One region of the Clostridium taeniosporum genome, then DNA from elsewhere that is predicted to be linked to it. Evidence: riboswitches for the same ligand, from Rfam matches in the RefSeq annotation. Region 1 holds a riboswitch; the other holds the start of a gene.
What was found. Region 1 has a riboswitch for cobalamin ahead of BGI42_RS03180 (energy-coupling factor ABC transporter permease). Riboswitches for the same ligand answer to the same signal wherever they lie in the genome.
Positions count from the first base shown of each region.

Region 2: another riboswitch for cobalamin. It lies ahead of BGI42_RS15635 (CGGC domain-containing protein); the one in region 1 lies ahead of BGI42_RS03180 (energy-coupling factor ABC transporter permease).

Region 1 is NZ_CP017253.2:648,998-656,770, reverse strand. It holds gene BGI42_RS03190 (sigma-54-dependent Fis family transcriptional regulator) at 1-875, opposite strand, end outside; gene BGI42_RS03185 (energy-coupling factor ABC transporter substrate-binding protein) at 1,183-1,497, opposite strand; gene BGI42_RS03180 (energy-coupling factor ABC transporter permease) at 1,500-2,246, opposite strand; cobalamin riboswitch at 2,378-2,563, opposite strand; gene BGI42_RS03175 (energy-coupling factor ABC transporter ATP-binding protein) at 2,671-3,507, opposite strand; gene cbiQ (cobalt ECF transporter T component CbiQ) at 3,518-4,330, opposite strand; gene BGI42_RS03165 (XdhC family protein) at 4,736-5,791, opposite strand; gene BGI42_RS03160 (nucleotidyltransferase family protein) at 5,788-6,387, opposite strand; gene selD (selenide, water dikinase SelD) at 6,493-7,530, opposite strand; gene yedF (sulfurtransferase-like selenium metabolism protein YedF) at 7,732-7,773, opposite strand, start outside.
Region 2 is NZ_CP017256.2:97,619-105,391, reverse strand. It holds gene BGI42_RS15665 (endonuclease/exonuclease/phosphatase family protein) at 1-610, opposite strand, end outside; partial or broken gene BGI42_RS16650 (M13 family metallopeptidase) at 848-2,870, shown strand; gene BGI42_RS15655 (YvrJ family protein) at 3,038-3,202, opposite strand; gene BGI42_RS15650 (ABC transporter ATP-binding protein) at 3,441-4,214, opposite strand; gene BGI42_RS15645 (FecCD family ABC transporter permease) at 4,214-5,302, opposite strand; gene BGI42_RS15640 (ABC transporter substrate-binding protein) at 5,305-6,315, opposite strand; gene BGI42_RS15635 (CGGC domain-containing protein) at 6,372-6,692, opposite strand; cobalamin riboswitch at 6,813-6,999, opposite strand; gene BGI42_RS15630 (glycosyltransferase family 39 protein) at 7,247-7,773, opposite strand, start outside.

The DNA of each region.
Region 1 (7,773 bases):
TTTATAACACATTTAACCAATCTATTTTTTATACAAAAATCCCACTCTATATTATTTAATGACTTATTTTGTTCTTTAAATAACTTATGAAAATGAATTCCATTTAAAAATTTATCAACATCCATTTCCATAGCTTCTTCTAATGATATGTTTAAAATATCTAATGCTCTTCCATTTACCCTTTTTACTTTCATGTTTTCATTAAACACTATCATTCCATCAGAAATTGAATCAAATGTTACATTTAATAATTTATATGAAATTGTTAAAGCCATTTGCTTTTGAATTGATTGTGCTGCTGCTGTTACTATTCCCATTGTATGAGAATGAGCATTATAATAATTTCCAGACATATTTATACAACCAATCAAATTTCCATCTTCATCATGTATAGGTGAAGCTGAGCAAGTCCATGTATGTTGATTTATGCCATAATGTTCTGCACCTATTGTTTGAACTGGCTTATTAAGATATAATGCAGTTCCTATAGCATTAGTTCCAACTATATTCTCAGTCCAAAGCTCTCCTTTTAGAAAATTTAATTCATTAACTCTCTCCATTATATCTTTATCACCTATTATTTCTAATAAATAACCATCTTTATCTGATAAAAATAAAGCAAAACCAGATCCTGAAACCCTACTATAAATACTTTCCATAATAGGTCTAGCTACTGATATAAGTTCAATATTATTTTTTATTAATTTATCTATATCTGAATGTTTAACATTTCCTTTGCCATTGTAAGGATCAACATTACATTTCTTGCACCTTACCCACGATTCTGCTATTTCACTTCTTACATTAGCATCTACTTCTCCAGTTATAATAAATTTTCTCCACGCCTTCTCAATAAAATTCATGTAGTTTTCCATATCTATTCTCCAATACTTATAATTATAAAAAAATAATATTACTTATTATCATTATACTTAATTTTATTAAAAAATAATATAAATTAAAAAGGCAAGTATACTTTACTCACCTCTATACAATAAATTTATAAAATTACAAAAAATCTAACTATAAAACATCATCCATTTTCTTTAAATAAAAAAAGTAGCAGATAATTTTAGTAAAAAATCAGCTACTACTTTATAATAAATTCTTTATGTTAAACTCTTATGCTTTATTAAATTATTTAAACAACTATTTTTATTGCAATCTAATTATATATTAATATTACTTATTATTATTTGTTTCCCATTTTTTTCTCTCTACAAATCTGCCCATAAAAAACGCAAAAATCCCAACACCTATTCCTGTTTGAACACAGAAAAGAAGGCTTTCTACTTCACCTGGTAATTCTCCATCAATCCATGTTTCCATAACTGGTGTAAACCACGGTTCATATTCTCCATGTATTTCTTCTATCATTTCACTTCCAGCATCATCAGATCCTCCAAATTCAGCACCTTTTAATGCAAAAAGCGGAACTATAGTAATTATTAAGGCAATAATTAATAATATTATTACTGTTTTTTTATTTTTACTCATATCTATCTGCTCTCCTTCATAAATCCAATTGATGTTAATTCAGATTTTGCATATGTTTCTAATCCAATAATAACAATAACAGTTAATATTCCCTCGACAATTGCAAGTGGTACTTGAGTAGGTGCAAAAACTCCTAAAAATTTTATTGCTGAAGCCCCTATTCCACCTTCTGGTGATGGATAAGCAATAGCAAGTTGTAAACTAGTAATACAATAAGTAAATAAATCTCCTAAAGAAGCAGCTAAAAAAATGCCTACTTTTTTATTAACTTTTAGCTTTTTGCATAGTATATATATCAAATAAGATAATATTGGTCCTGCAATTGCCATAGAAAAAGTATTTGCCCCTAATGTAGTAAGTCCACCATGTGCTAATAAAATTGCTTGAAATATTAATACTATAATTCCTAAAATACCAACTGCAGTTGGTCCAAATAAAATAGCACCAAGACCTGTTCCTGTCATGTGAGAACAACTTCCTGTAACTGATGGAATCTTTAAAGATGATATTACAAATATAAATGCACCTGCCATAGCTAAAATTGTTACTGATTTTCTATCCTCATTTAAAGTTTTCTTAATGGAAAAAAGTCCAGCTATTAAAAATGGTAAACTTATAATTCCCCATGATACACAGTACTTAACTGGCAAATATCCTTCCATAATGTGCATTGCATTCGCTACTGGAGTTATTCCAAAAAGTAACGCAAATATAATAGCGATTTTCTTAATTGTTTTTTGTTCTTTCATTTTAATTCTCCTTTCAAATAAAAAAAGATACCATATCTAATGATTCCCACTCATCAGACTAGCATCATAAATAATCCCTTTATATAAAATAAAGAGAAACTTGTCCCCATAAAGTCATCGCTCGTAACTCTATGCATTCGATACAAAAGGCAGGTCTTCTGACTAAGGAATTATGGCTATATTTTGTCTTCCCAGTTTCCCAGTGACATAATAAAATATAACTTTTCCAACACAGCGGCGGGACCGTAAGAGAATTTCACTCTTTTCCCTATTATCCTGCGGAGAAAATCACAGGCACCTATTTGTAATTATGTGGTAAGATATCTATTTTTATCTTACTTTAATATAAGCAACTTTAATTTTATAGTAAAAGTATTTATATTGTCAACTTAAATTAGTTAAATATACCATTATCTTCATTAAATTAATATAACATCTCAGTAAATTCAACTATATCTTTAGGATAAATTCTATTATTTTCAATTAATCCTTTATCTACTAAAATTTCATATACATCCAACATAGTAGGACGCTTTAGATTTGCACTATTTATAACTTTATCATCTTTAAATATTTGTAATGGTGTTCCGTCAGCTATAATTTTTCCATTACAAAAAACAACAATACGTTCTGCCCAACGATAAGCAAAATCTACATCATGGGTAGATATTAAAAGTGTTTTTTTCTCTTTAGATAATTTTTCTAAAACTTCTTCAAGCATAATTGCATTTAAAGGATCTAAAGCGGCTGTAGGTTCATCAAATATTATAATTTCTGATTTCATTGCGATAATATCTGCAATACTAACTCTCTTTTTCTCACCACCACTTAAGTAATGTGGAGGACGATTTTTAAAATCTGTTAAATTCATATATAATAGTGCTTCTTCAACTCTTTTTTTAACTTCTTCTTTAGATAATTTTAAATTCATGGGCCCAAAAGATACTTCTGCTAAAACAGTTGAAGCAATTATCTGATTATCTGCATCTTGAAACACAATACCTACATTTTTTCTCAATTCATTAAGTTCTTTCTTCGATATTTTTTTACCTTTATAAAAAATATCACCACTTTTTGGTGTTAAAACTCCATTAATATTTAAAAAAAACGTAGATTTACCTGCTCCATTTGAACCAAGAATAGCTACTTTCTCACCAGCATAAATATCAATATTTATATTTGATAATACATCTTTTTCATTACTATATGTATAATCTAAATTTCTCACTTGCAAAATTATTTCTTTGGAAGTTTCATTCATAATATCACTCCTATCTGGTTATTAACCATAATATTATTAAACTTATTAAATAAATTACTGATGCTACAATTTGCTTTGTTTCTATCTTCTTATCTTCTTCTAAAAATATCATTTCACCATCATAACATCTAGATTCCATAGAATCATAATAAGCATTTGCCTTTTTTAAGGAAACAATCAAAAGATTTCCTGAAGTACTTCCAAAAGAATAACAAGATGTTTTAAAATCAACATAACCTAACCTAGATTGTGCTGAATTTTTCATTTTACATTGTACATCTAATAAAATAAATATAAATCTATATATCATATTCATTAATTCAATAATAATTTTAGGAACATGAATCTTACGCAAAACAGAAATTATTTCACTAGCAGATGTAGATAAAGTCATCATATACATAGCACTTATTGCTCCAAATGCTTTCATCATAATTTTTAATGTTTTTAGTATACTTTCATTTGATGAGTATAAATAGAACAAATGAAAATTTAAATTATATTCTCCTATTGGTCGTGTTGATATACCTATGGCAATTGCAATGCTCCCTAAAATCATAAAAGTAATTGGTATAGTGAGAAGGCTTAAATATTCTTGAAAATGAATTTTTCCTTTACAGACAGTAATAAATGCCATGGTAAATGAAATAATTAAAGATACATAGAAATTATTTGCTATAATACAAATTAATAATGTAATAAATGCAAATACAACCTTAAACATAGGATTCCAATGATTTATTTTAGATTTATAAGCATAAAAATCAATTGAATATATCCCTTCAGAATGATTATTAGACTTTCTTTTTAGTTTAAATTTCATTTTTCATCCCTACTTCTTAAATTTATTTGTTCCATTAAGAAATCCCCCTTTTTATATTTACCATAATGGATATGAAAAGTATAGTTTTTTAGTAATATCATGTCAAGCAGTGACATAGTATTTTTCTAAGCTATTTAATTATCATTATTATTATATAAATTATTAAGTAACATTTTATTTTTTGCTATAATAAAACTCTAACTTAGAACGATTTCAATTCTTAGTTAGAGTTTTTATTTTGATTTATTAAGGCATAATCTAAGTCCATCTGCCAGTATATTTTCCCTGATCCTGCCTGAACAAAATACCATAATATTTACACTATTATAACACTTTGTCTCCTTGTCTTATAAAAAATATTCATGGCAGTTTTAGACTTGTTATTTTATTTCATGTACCTAAATATTAATTATCATCATAATCTATAAATTCAAAAAATACTTTTATGTGTCCTCCGCAAACCATTCCAAGCTTTGCAGAATCAGAATTTGATAAATTGTATTCTTCCAAAATAGATTTTTTTTCATCAAATAACTTTAATGCTCTTTTATAAACTGAATATTCAACACTTCCCCCGCCAACAGTACCTATAAATTCACCATTTTTATTTATAAGCATTTTTGTACCAGGATCTCTAGGACCTGATCCATGCTTTTCAATTATTGTAGCTAAAACCATTGGCTCACTTGTATTTAATATAGAGTCAGAAATATTATCTGGTATGGTGCTTATTATTTTTTCATTTTTTGTTTGTATTATCTCTGATAAAATGCTTACTGCTACTTCTGCTGGTGTTTTAGCTCCTATACTAAGACCTATTGGAGTATGGACTTTATCAATATCTTCTTTTGGATATCCATTTTCTAACAAACTATTTATTACAAATTTTACTTTACCCTTACTTCCAATCATTCCAACATAATAAAAATCATTTTCTAATATTATTTCTAAACATTGCTGATCATATTTATGACCTCGTGTAACTATAACAAAATAACTATTTTTATTAAATTCAACTTCATTAAGTGCTTCTTTAAAATCCTTACATATTATATTACTTGCCATAGGAAATCTTTCTTTGCTTGCAAATTCTTCTCTATTATCTATTACAGTAATATCAAACTCTAGTAAATCAGCCATTTGGCATAAAGGTAAAGCCACATGTCCACCACCACAAACAATTAAATTAGGCTGTCCTATAATATATTCTATAAATAATTTTATGCTATTATCTAATTCTAAAACATATGTGCCTTTATTAAAATCTATTTTATTAAAAATTTCATTCCAAAAGTTTTTAATATTATCATCTTCTATAGACATAAATCCTTTACTCTTAAATAGTTTCTGTCCTGCTATATTTTTACCTTCATATTCTCCTTCTATAACAGTGACTATAAATACTTCTTTATTTAATTTTAATTTTTTAAAAAGACTCTCATAAAATTTTTTCTTCATCACTCTTTTACCTCATATATATTATTGTAAGATATATTAACTAATTCTTCTCTAGTATCTATATCTTTAACTTCTATTTCATTTACAATGGGAACTTTCTCTAAATCATCAAGATGTTTTTTCATAACAGCCTTTCCTCCAACATCTCCTTTTAAATTTACTAACTCATCAATATATTTCTTTAAAAATATAGTTGGATTACCTAGGTGTCCATTGAATTCAACACATGCCATTCCCTTTTTACTTTTTATAAATCTAAATATTAAATTTTCTATAGTCTGTGATGTTATAAAAGGTTGATCACAAACCATAAACATATATGCATCTGCTTCAATATCTTTCTTAATTCCAAGTTCAATGGAATAAGATATTCCAAGCTCACTATTTTTATTCATTACAACTTCAATAGGCTGTTTTAACAAAGCTGATTTAATTTCCTCATATTGAGTAACTAAAACTATTTTATTAAAATTTACTTTTAAAACTTCATCTACTACATTCATAAACATAGGTTTTTTATCAACTATTGTTAATAATTTATTACCATTAAATCTAGTACTATCTCCTGATGCCAACAATATTAAATTTATTTTCTTCATATTTTTAAATATACACACTAATATTTTGTGTAAATTCCCCTTATTATTTTTAATATACATTCCAAATCCAATTTAATTACGTATATATTACTAAATATAATCAAATCATTTAATAACTATAGGCTTATCACCCTTATCAATAACTTGACCTATGATTCTAGCATATGGAGTGAAATTTTCCATTCTTGATAAAAATTCTTTTGCATGTCTTTCCGGAAGTGAAAGTAGAAGCCCACCTGATGTTTGTGGATCTATTAATACATCTTGTAATTCTTGTGATATATCAGATTCTACTTTAAACTTATCCTTCAAATAATCAAGGTTATTATACATACCTTCAGGTATAATTCCCATCCTAGCAAAATCTAATGTCTCATCGATAATTGGTACAGATTCGCTAAAAATTTCTATGGTTTTTTCACTACCACTAGCCATTTCATAGCTATGACCAACAAGTCCAAATCCAGTTACATCAGTACATGAATGAATTTCTAATCCTGAAGTACATTCTTTAGCATATTTATTTAATGTAGACATTATTGAAGTAACTTCTCTAACCTTATTTTCACCTATCAACTCTGCTTTAGCAGCAGTATTCATAATTCCTATTCCTAATGGCTTTGTAAGTACTATTACATCTCCAGTTTTAGCATTACTATTTGAAAGTATATCTTTTGGATGTGCAAATCCACTTACACAAAGTCCATATTTAGGTGTAGGATCAGCTATTGTATGTCCACCTGCAATTACTGCTCCAGCTTCCTTTACTTTATCATATCCTCCTGCAAGTATTTCACGCATAATTGATATATCTATGCAAGAGGGAAAACAAATTAAATTCATAGCTATTGAAGGATTTCCTCCCATAGCATAAATATCACTTAATGCATTAGCTGCTGCAACTTGACCAAAAATATATGGATCATCTACCATTGGTGGAAAAAAGTCTACTGTCTTGATTACTACAGTATCATCATTAATTTTATATACACACGCATCATCACTTGTATCAAACCCAACAATTAAATTATTATCTTCAAATTTAGGTAAACTACTTAATACATTATGAAGAATTCCTGGTCCTATCTTAGCTGCACAACCAGAATTTTTAGTTAAACTCGTAAGTTTTATATCCTTTGACATATACATTTCCTCCTAACTTATTACTTCAAAATATATTTTTATTTAGACTATGTTCTAATATATTTAATAACTGTAATGGCATTGTACTTTGACTTTGACAACTCTTAGATTAAAACCTAAACTTTATATTTAGCCTTTCAAACTTACTCAGTCCACTTTACTTATGCATATATCAACACACTTCTAAAACATATCCTAATTCTATATAGTAATAACTTTTGATGCTTCTTTCATATAATTTGA
Region 2 (7,773 bases), on a different replicon from region 1:
TGTTGTACTTCTTATGTAGATTAGTAGCTATTAATTCTTCAGGCATAATCCAATCATAAATATTGTATGCCATAAATGTATCAAATGAACGATTTCCTTTTTTTAATTTTATATCCCAGTCAAAATTATAATCACCAATAGCAAAAATCAAATTACCTTTTTTAATTTCTTCAATTGACCATAGGTTAAATATTTTAACTTGTTCAAGACGACTTTCTCTATTTCCTCTAGCTAAATGATTTACAGCAATTGTAAAGTCCTTACCAGATTCTATTTGCTTAAAGTATCCTAAAAGAGTATCTCTATGATTTGGATTTCCTAGATCAGTAGTATCAATTTCTCCAGCTTTTAATAGTTCATATTTTTCAGTGTTATAAACTATACCAAGTTTATCATTATTTTTCGTATCACCAATAAAGTAACTGAATTTATTTCCACTATGATTAGTAAAGGTTTGAGTTAATATATCTAATACTTTCTTATTTTTCACTTCACTAAATCCCCATATATCATATTTAAATAAATTATTTTCTAAAATTTGATTTGCAAGAAAATTAGCATCAGAGTCATCAGATTCTAAGTTCCATGTTCCTATATTTATTATATTCATAGTTTTATCTCCAATCTAGTTTATATTCTTATAATTCTGTTATATTGGTTATTAGTATAAGTAATTTTTATATAAGTATTCATTAGAAAAAACTTAATTGAGATAATATAGAATTGAAATTACAATAATAACTTAAATTTATATAAATATAATTAATTGTATACATTGGATAATTATAGATGATATAATTATGTCATAATTTATTAAATTTTATTAAGAATTGGAGATGACTTTTAAATGGCAAGATTCAAAAAAACCGGTGCTATAGCATGTATTTTATCATGTTTATTGTTTATGTCTCAATTAACATATGTTAAAGCAGCAGAAGTAAAAAACACAAACAACGTAATTGTACAAGACAATTTAAGATTGCAAGATGATTTTTATAAAGCAATCAATAAAACATGGTTAAATACAGCTAAAATTGATCCAGGATATACGTCTAATTCAACATTTATGGAAGCATATAAAACAGTAACACAGCAAAAAAAAGATATAATAAAAGAATTACTGGCAAATGAAGATAGCTACCCTAAAGATAGTGATGAAAAGAAAATTATAAATTTATATAAAAATGTTTTAAATACAGAGGCTAGAAACAAACAAGGAACAGAAGCTGTTAAAGAAATGTTAGATGATATAAGAAATATAAAAAGCTTAGATGATATTAATGATTCAGAAGTTGGGAATATTTTAGTACCATTTTCTTGTGAAGTTGATGTAAAAGATGTAACTAAACATGCATTATATATCGCAGCTACACCTCTTAGTTTAGCATATTCTGATAATTACATAAAACCAACAGAAAATACTAAAAGATTAAAAGAATTAACAGAAAATTATTATACTAAAATTTTAACTTTAGCTGGATATAATGAAAAAGAAGCAAAGGTAAAAGTAGATAATTTATTTAAGTTTGAAAATATGATAGCACCATCAATAACTAGAAAAGAAGAAATAACAAAAGATTCAAATGCTATAGATAAACAATATAATGTTTATACTTTAGATGAACTTGATGCTTTAGCACCAAATTTAGATTTAAAAACTATGATGAAAAATTTAAAAATAGATAATGCTAATAAAATAATTTTAACTCAGCCTAAATGGTTAAAAACACTAAATGATACATATAATGAAAATAACTTACAAATAATAAAAGATTATATTGAAATTCAAGATTTAAATGCAGTAGCGACTTTTTTTAGGAGAAGATTTTGAAAAGGCCACAGTAGAATTTTCTAATAAATTTTCAGGAGCAAAAGGGGATATACCTAAAGAAGAAAAAGCTATTAATATGGTTAATTCATTTTTAGGTGAACCATTTGGTAAAATTTATATTGAAAAATATTTTTCAAAAAATACTAAAGATGATGTTGAAAATATGACAAATGAATTTATAACAAATTATAAAACTAGAATAAAAAATTTAAATTGGATGAGTGAAGAAACTAAAAAAAGAGCACTTGAAAAATTGGATAAGCTTAATATTCAAATTGGATACCCTGAAAAATGGGCTGATTACTCAGATTTAGAAATAAAATCTTTTGAAGACGGCGGTTCACTTTTAGAAAACATTTCAAATTTAGGTGAATTTTTTCAAGAAAAACAATTCAGTAAGTTAAATGAACCTGTAGATAGAATAACATTTAATTGTTTACCACAAACAATTAATGCTTATTATAAAGCAACTTCAAACACAATTACAGTTCCAGCTGGAATTTTACAAGAAGAATTCTATAATGAAAATGCAAGTAGAGAACATAATTTAGGTGCAATTGGCGCTATTATAGGTCATGAAATTAGTCATGCTTTTGATAATAATGGTGCTAAATATAATGCTGATGGAAATTTAAATAGCTGGTGGACAGAAAAAGATTATAAGAAATTCCAAGAAAAAACAAATAAGGTTAGAAATTTTTATAGCAAATTAAAAACAGACAGAGGCAATAATGTAAATGGAGATCTTACAGTAGGAGAGAATATAGCAGACATCGGTGGAATAGCTTGTGCATTAGATATTTTAGGACAAATGCCAAATCCTAATTATAAAGAATTTTTTGAAAGTAATGCTACTGTATGGCGTGAAATTAATACAAAAGAATCTGAAATTAATAACCTTCTATATGAGCCACATTCTCCTAATAAAATAAGAGCAAATGTAGTTTTAGCACAATTTGATAAATTCTATGAAACATATGGAATTAAAGAAAATGATAAAATGTATATAAAACCACAAGATAGATTACAAATTTGGTAGATAAATTAGAAATAATAATAAATGATATAAAAGAGATTATGATAATAATAGATTATCAACATAAAATCTGCAATTATAAATCCTAAACTTTAGACAGTAGATAATTTTGTATAAAAACGAGATTATCTACTGCATATTTTTACATTAGCCAGAAATATTTTTTAATTTTATACATTTTTAGTTCCATCTTTAGAATTATTCACAACTACATTAGTTAAAGCATTAATAGATACTGTTAGAGCATCTATTTTAGATTCAAATCTTATTAAAAGATAAGAAGCAACTGCAATAGGAAATCCAACATTAGTTATTAACATCACCATATCTTCCATAAAACAATCCTCCTTTAATTAAACTAATTTTTCATAATAATTTAATATCATGTTTTAAGGATATATTTATTATCTTATGCCATATTATAAGTATTTCTTTAAAACATGTATTATTTAAAAATGATCTTTAGTTACAAATATATATGCAAAGAATTTTTGTTTTTAGAAATAAAAGTTAATTTTATCTAAAACTTTATGGATGATAATATGAATTTATACTATCTAATTCAATTTACCATTATTCCATATAAAAAGGTTTATAAATAACATTTAAAGTCTTTGTTTGTTCATCCTCTATAATCTTAGCGTTAACATCATACAAACACTTTATTAATTCTTCAGTTAACACTTCTTTTGGCGTTCCACTTTCAATAATTTTGCCTTCTTTAATAGCATAAATTTTATCGCAATATAAAGCTGCAATATTTAAATCATGAACTACAGATATAACTGTTATACCAAGCTTTTTCACTGTAGCCATAAATTGAAGCTGATACTTTATGTCTAGATGATTTGTAGGTTCATCTAAAATAAGACATTCTGTTTTTTGAGCTAGAGCCCTTGCAAGAATTATTCTTTGTTTTTCTCCACCTGATAAACTTAAAAAGCTTCGTTTAGCATAATCAAGCATTCCTAGTTTTTGCAAAGACTCTTCCATTATCTTATAATCTTCAACATTATTACTTTCCATAAACTTTTTATGTGGTGTTCGTCCCATAAGAACCATATCTGCAACAGTAAAATCAAAATTACAATTATTATGTTGAGATACTACAGCCATTATTTTTGCACTCTCTTTCATAGAAAAGTCATTAATATTTTTACCATCTAAAAATATAGCTCCTGTAGAAGGATTTAATACTCTATATATACATTTTAAAAGTGTGCTTTTACCACTTCCATTAGGTCCTATAATACCAATAAATTCTTTTTCCTTCGCATTAATGCTTATTCCATTGAGAATATGACTCTCCCCTAAATGGAACTCAACATCTAAAGTTTTTACATTCATCAAGAATTACCTCCAAATCCATATGATTTACTTATCATAAGATATATAAAGCTTGGAGCACCTATCATAGAAATTAATATTCCTATTGGAAGTTCACATCCTGGTATTATAATTCTCGATAAAACATCTGCCCAAACCAAAAATATAGCTCCTATTAACACTGATAATATAATAATTCTTTTATGATCTGTTCCAAATATCATTCTTGCAATATGTGGAATAATAAGTCCAACAAATCCAATCATTCCTGATGAATATACTATAAAACCAATTACAATAGATATAATTATTAAATAAACTTGCCTATACTTCTGTAAATCTGTACCCAAAGTTATAGAAACATCATCACCAAGTAACATTAAATTTAGCGTTCTATATTGAGTAATAAAAAATAATGTAGCTACCATCACAACTGGAATTATTATTTTTATATTTTCCCATTTTGCACCACCTAAACTTCCCATTAACCAATATGTTATACTTTGCATACCATTTCTGTCATCTGCAAAGTATACAATAAAGCTTGAAAATGCTGAACATACAGTACTTAATGCCATTCCTGCTAATAAAAGCTTAGTTGAATTAGCCCTTCCGTTTACATTTGCAAGAGTTAATACAAGTATTGATACTGCAAATGCTCCTATGAAAGCACATATTCCTATATAATTACTGCCAAAAAAAATGCCTATGCCAAGTAAAATAGCTAATGTAGCTCCTAATGATGCACCTGAAGAAACACCTAATATGTATGGATCTGCCAAGGGATTTTTCACCACTGCTTGCATTATAACTCCAGATATCGAAAGCCCTATCCCTACAGTAACTGCCAAAATAATCCTTGGAAGCCTTATAAACCATATAATATCATGAACAGGTCCACTTGATAAATATGTAGCATCACCAATACCAAACAGTTTGTATATTATAATTTCATAAACATCTTTTATTGATATGTCAACAGAACCTATAGTTACAGTTATTAAAATAGAAAAAATCAAAACAGCTAAAAGTACAATGGAAACACCTATATACATAGATGTTCCCTCAAATAAACCATTTTGTATATTATTTTTATAATTTCTTTTCATTCTTAGTTATTTCCATATAGTTCAGGATATAATCCTTTTGAAATTGTTTTTATACCATCTAAAGTTCTGATACCACTAGAATAAACTTCACTTAGCATTATAGGATTAACACGTTTTTTCTTTATGGCTGAAACACTTGAAAGTGCTGGATTTTCCTGAATACTTTTTAGTGCAGAATCTCTATCAATTTCTTTACCATAATAAACAGTAAAGATCACATCTGGATTAAGCTTTATTAAATCTTCATTTCCTATTTTACCATTTGATTTTGCTACTAAATCTGCTCCAACTTCTTTTGCAATATCTCCACCTATACTGTCTTCTCCATAAATTCTATATACACCATCTTTTTCTACTTCTAAAATAACTGTTTTAACCTTCTCTTTTCCTTTAACAAACTCTTTTGATTTTTCAATTTCCTGTTTCATTGTATTAACTATTTCATTAGCTTTATCTTCTACGTTAAAAATTTTTCCCATATTTAAAATATCATCATATTCATTTTGTAAGGTATTTGGTTTAATAACCCCACTGTTTTGTGACATATATGTCTTTATTCCTCTTTCATGCCAAAAGTCTACATCTCCAAGTCTTTTCGCACCAAACAAAGAATACCAACTCAAAATAAAATCAGGTTGTAATCCAATAACTTCTTCTTTTGTAGGTGCTTTTTCATAATACTTTAACTTACTAAAAGCATTTTTATATTCATCTTTAACATCGTGATCTAGTCCTGATGCTGCAATAATTTTATCCCCTAATCCTAATGCCAATAATGTTTCTATAGAATTTTGATATACTGCAACAACCCTTTCTGGTGATTTTTCAAATGTAACTTTAACTGGTTGCTTAGCATAGTTATACGTTGTAATGGTAACTGGGTAATGTAATGATTGCTTATCACTATTTTCTACATTAATCTGTGTTTTAGATTCAGTTTTTGTATTATTACTACATCCATTTATCCCAAACATAACAAAAACCGCTAAAATAATACTTACTATCTTTTTCATTTTATCTAATCTCCTTTGTATATCTCGTGTATTTTCTTGTACCTTTACTAACATTTTTAATGAGTACCTTCTATTACTTCTATATTATATTTTTCAAATATTGCCTTTATTTCATTAGTTCTCTTAGTTTCACATTTAACAATACAAACACCTAAGTGAAGCTTTTTAACCCCTGCTTGTTCTAATTTTTCAGCAATACTAATTAAATTTTCATCTGAATTATTTGAACATGCATCACATGTAAAAAAGGACATAAGCTCTAAATTTTCATTTTTATACACACTAAAGCTTTTTTCTCTATTGTTTAAAGCCTTAAAACATCCCATAGTTGTACATATTCCATTAATTTTTTCGCATACCCCAATAGCTATTTTCATTTTTCCTCCTAGTAAAATAAATTTTTTCATAAATAATAGCCTTTTAACAACAAGTTAAAAGGCTATTTATCCCCAAAATATTTTTTTTAACATTGTATACCCCCTATCACTCGTAGAGTTATTAGTACATTAAAACAGGCAGGTATTCTGGCTTAAGCGTCATCATTTCTACTTCCTTCCCAGTTTCCCAGTGGACAATTGTAGAAACTCATCTATTACAGCGGCGGGACCGCGTGGGATTCAAACCCACTTCCCTTTTAATTAATAAACCTTAAGTATCTATTAAACCCATTTCTAACCTATTTAATTTTTTCTTAAATATCTTATCATATTATAAGTAAACTAAGCAAACACTTTTAAATTTCTCTACATCTATAAAAAAGAACTTATTATTTAAAAGTGATCTTTAGTTACAAGATATATATGCCAAAAAGGTTTATTTTTAAAAACAAAAATCTAATTTATCTAAAATTTTATACAAACTTCACCACTTAATATATTAAATGATGAAGTTTGATTTATTTTTATAATTTAATTAATTGCAGTAAGATAGCTTAATTAAATGATGAATTTTTATTAATAAGTTTGTTTGTCTTTAATCCTGCTACAGCGAAAATAACTAATGTCCAACAACTAATAAAAGAGTATCTAGGTTGAACCTCAGAAATCAGATAAAACGAAGTAAATCCTAATGATAATATTAAAAATAAATTTAATTCAGTTGATAAAGTTTTGTTTTTTCTTAAACCACTAATACTAAAATAAAGTAAAAATATATAAAATATAGTTATTAGGGTTAAGAAGGTAAATTCAAAATATCTTAATATTTTAACCCCTAGTGTTTTATCACTGCTTACTACTGTAAATTGAAAAGCACCAAAGTCACTAACTCCAACCTCACCTGATAGTTTTCCTATATACAAAGCTGCTACCTTTTGTATAGGTGAATGTAGTAATCTTTGTTTAATTAGTTTTATACTTTCCTCTTTTACCTTATCATAGTCATAATTATATTTAATTGGCATATTAGAGTCTTCTTCATTCCAAAATCCAAAGGAATTTAAGTTTGTACCTTTTAAAA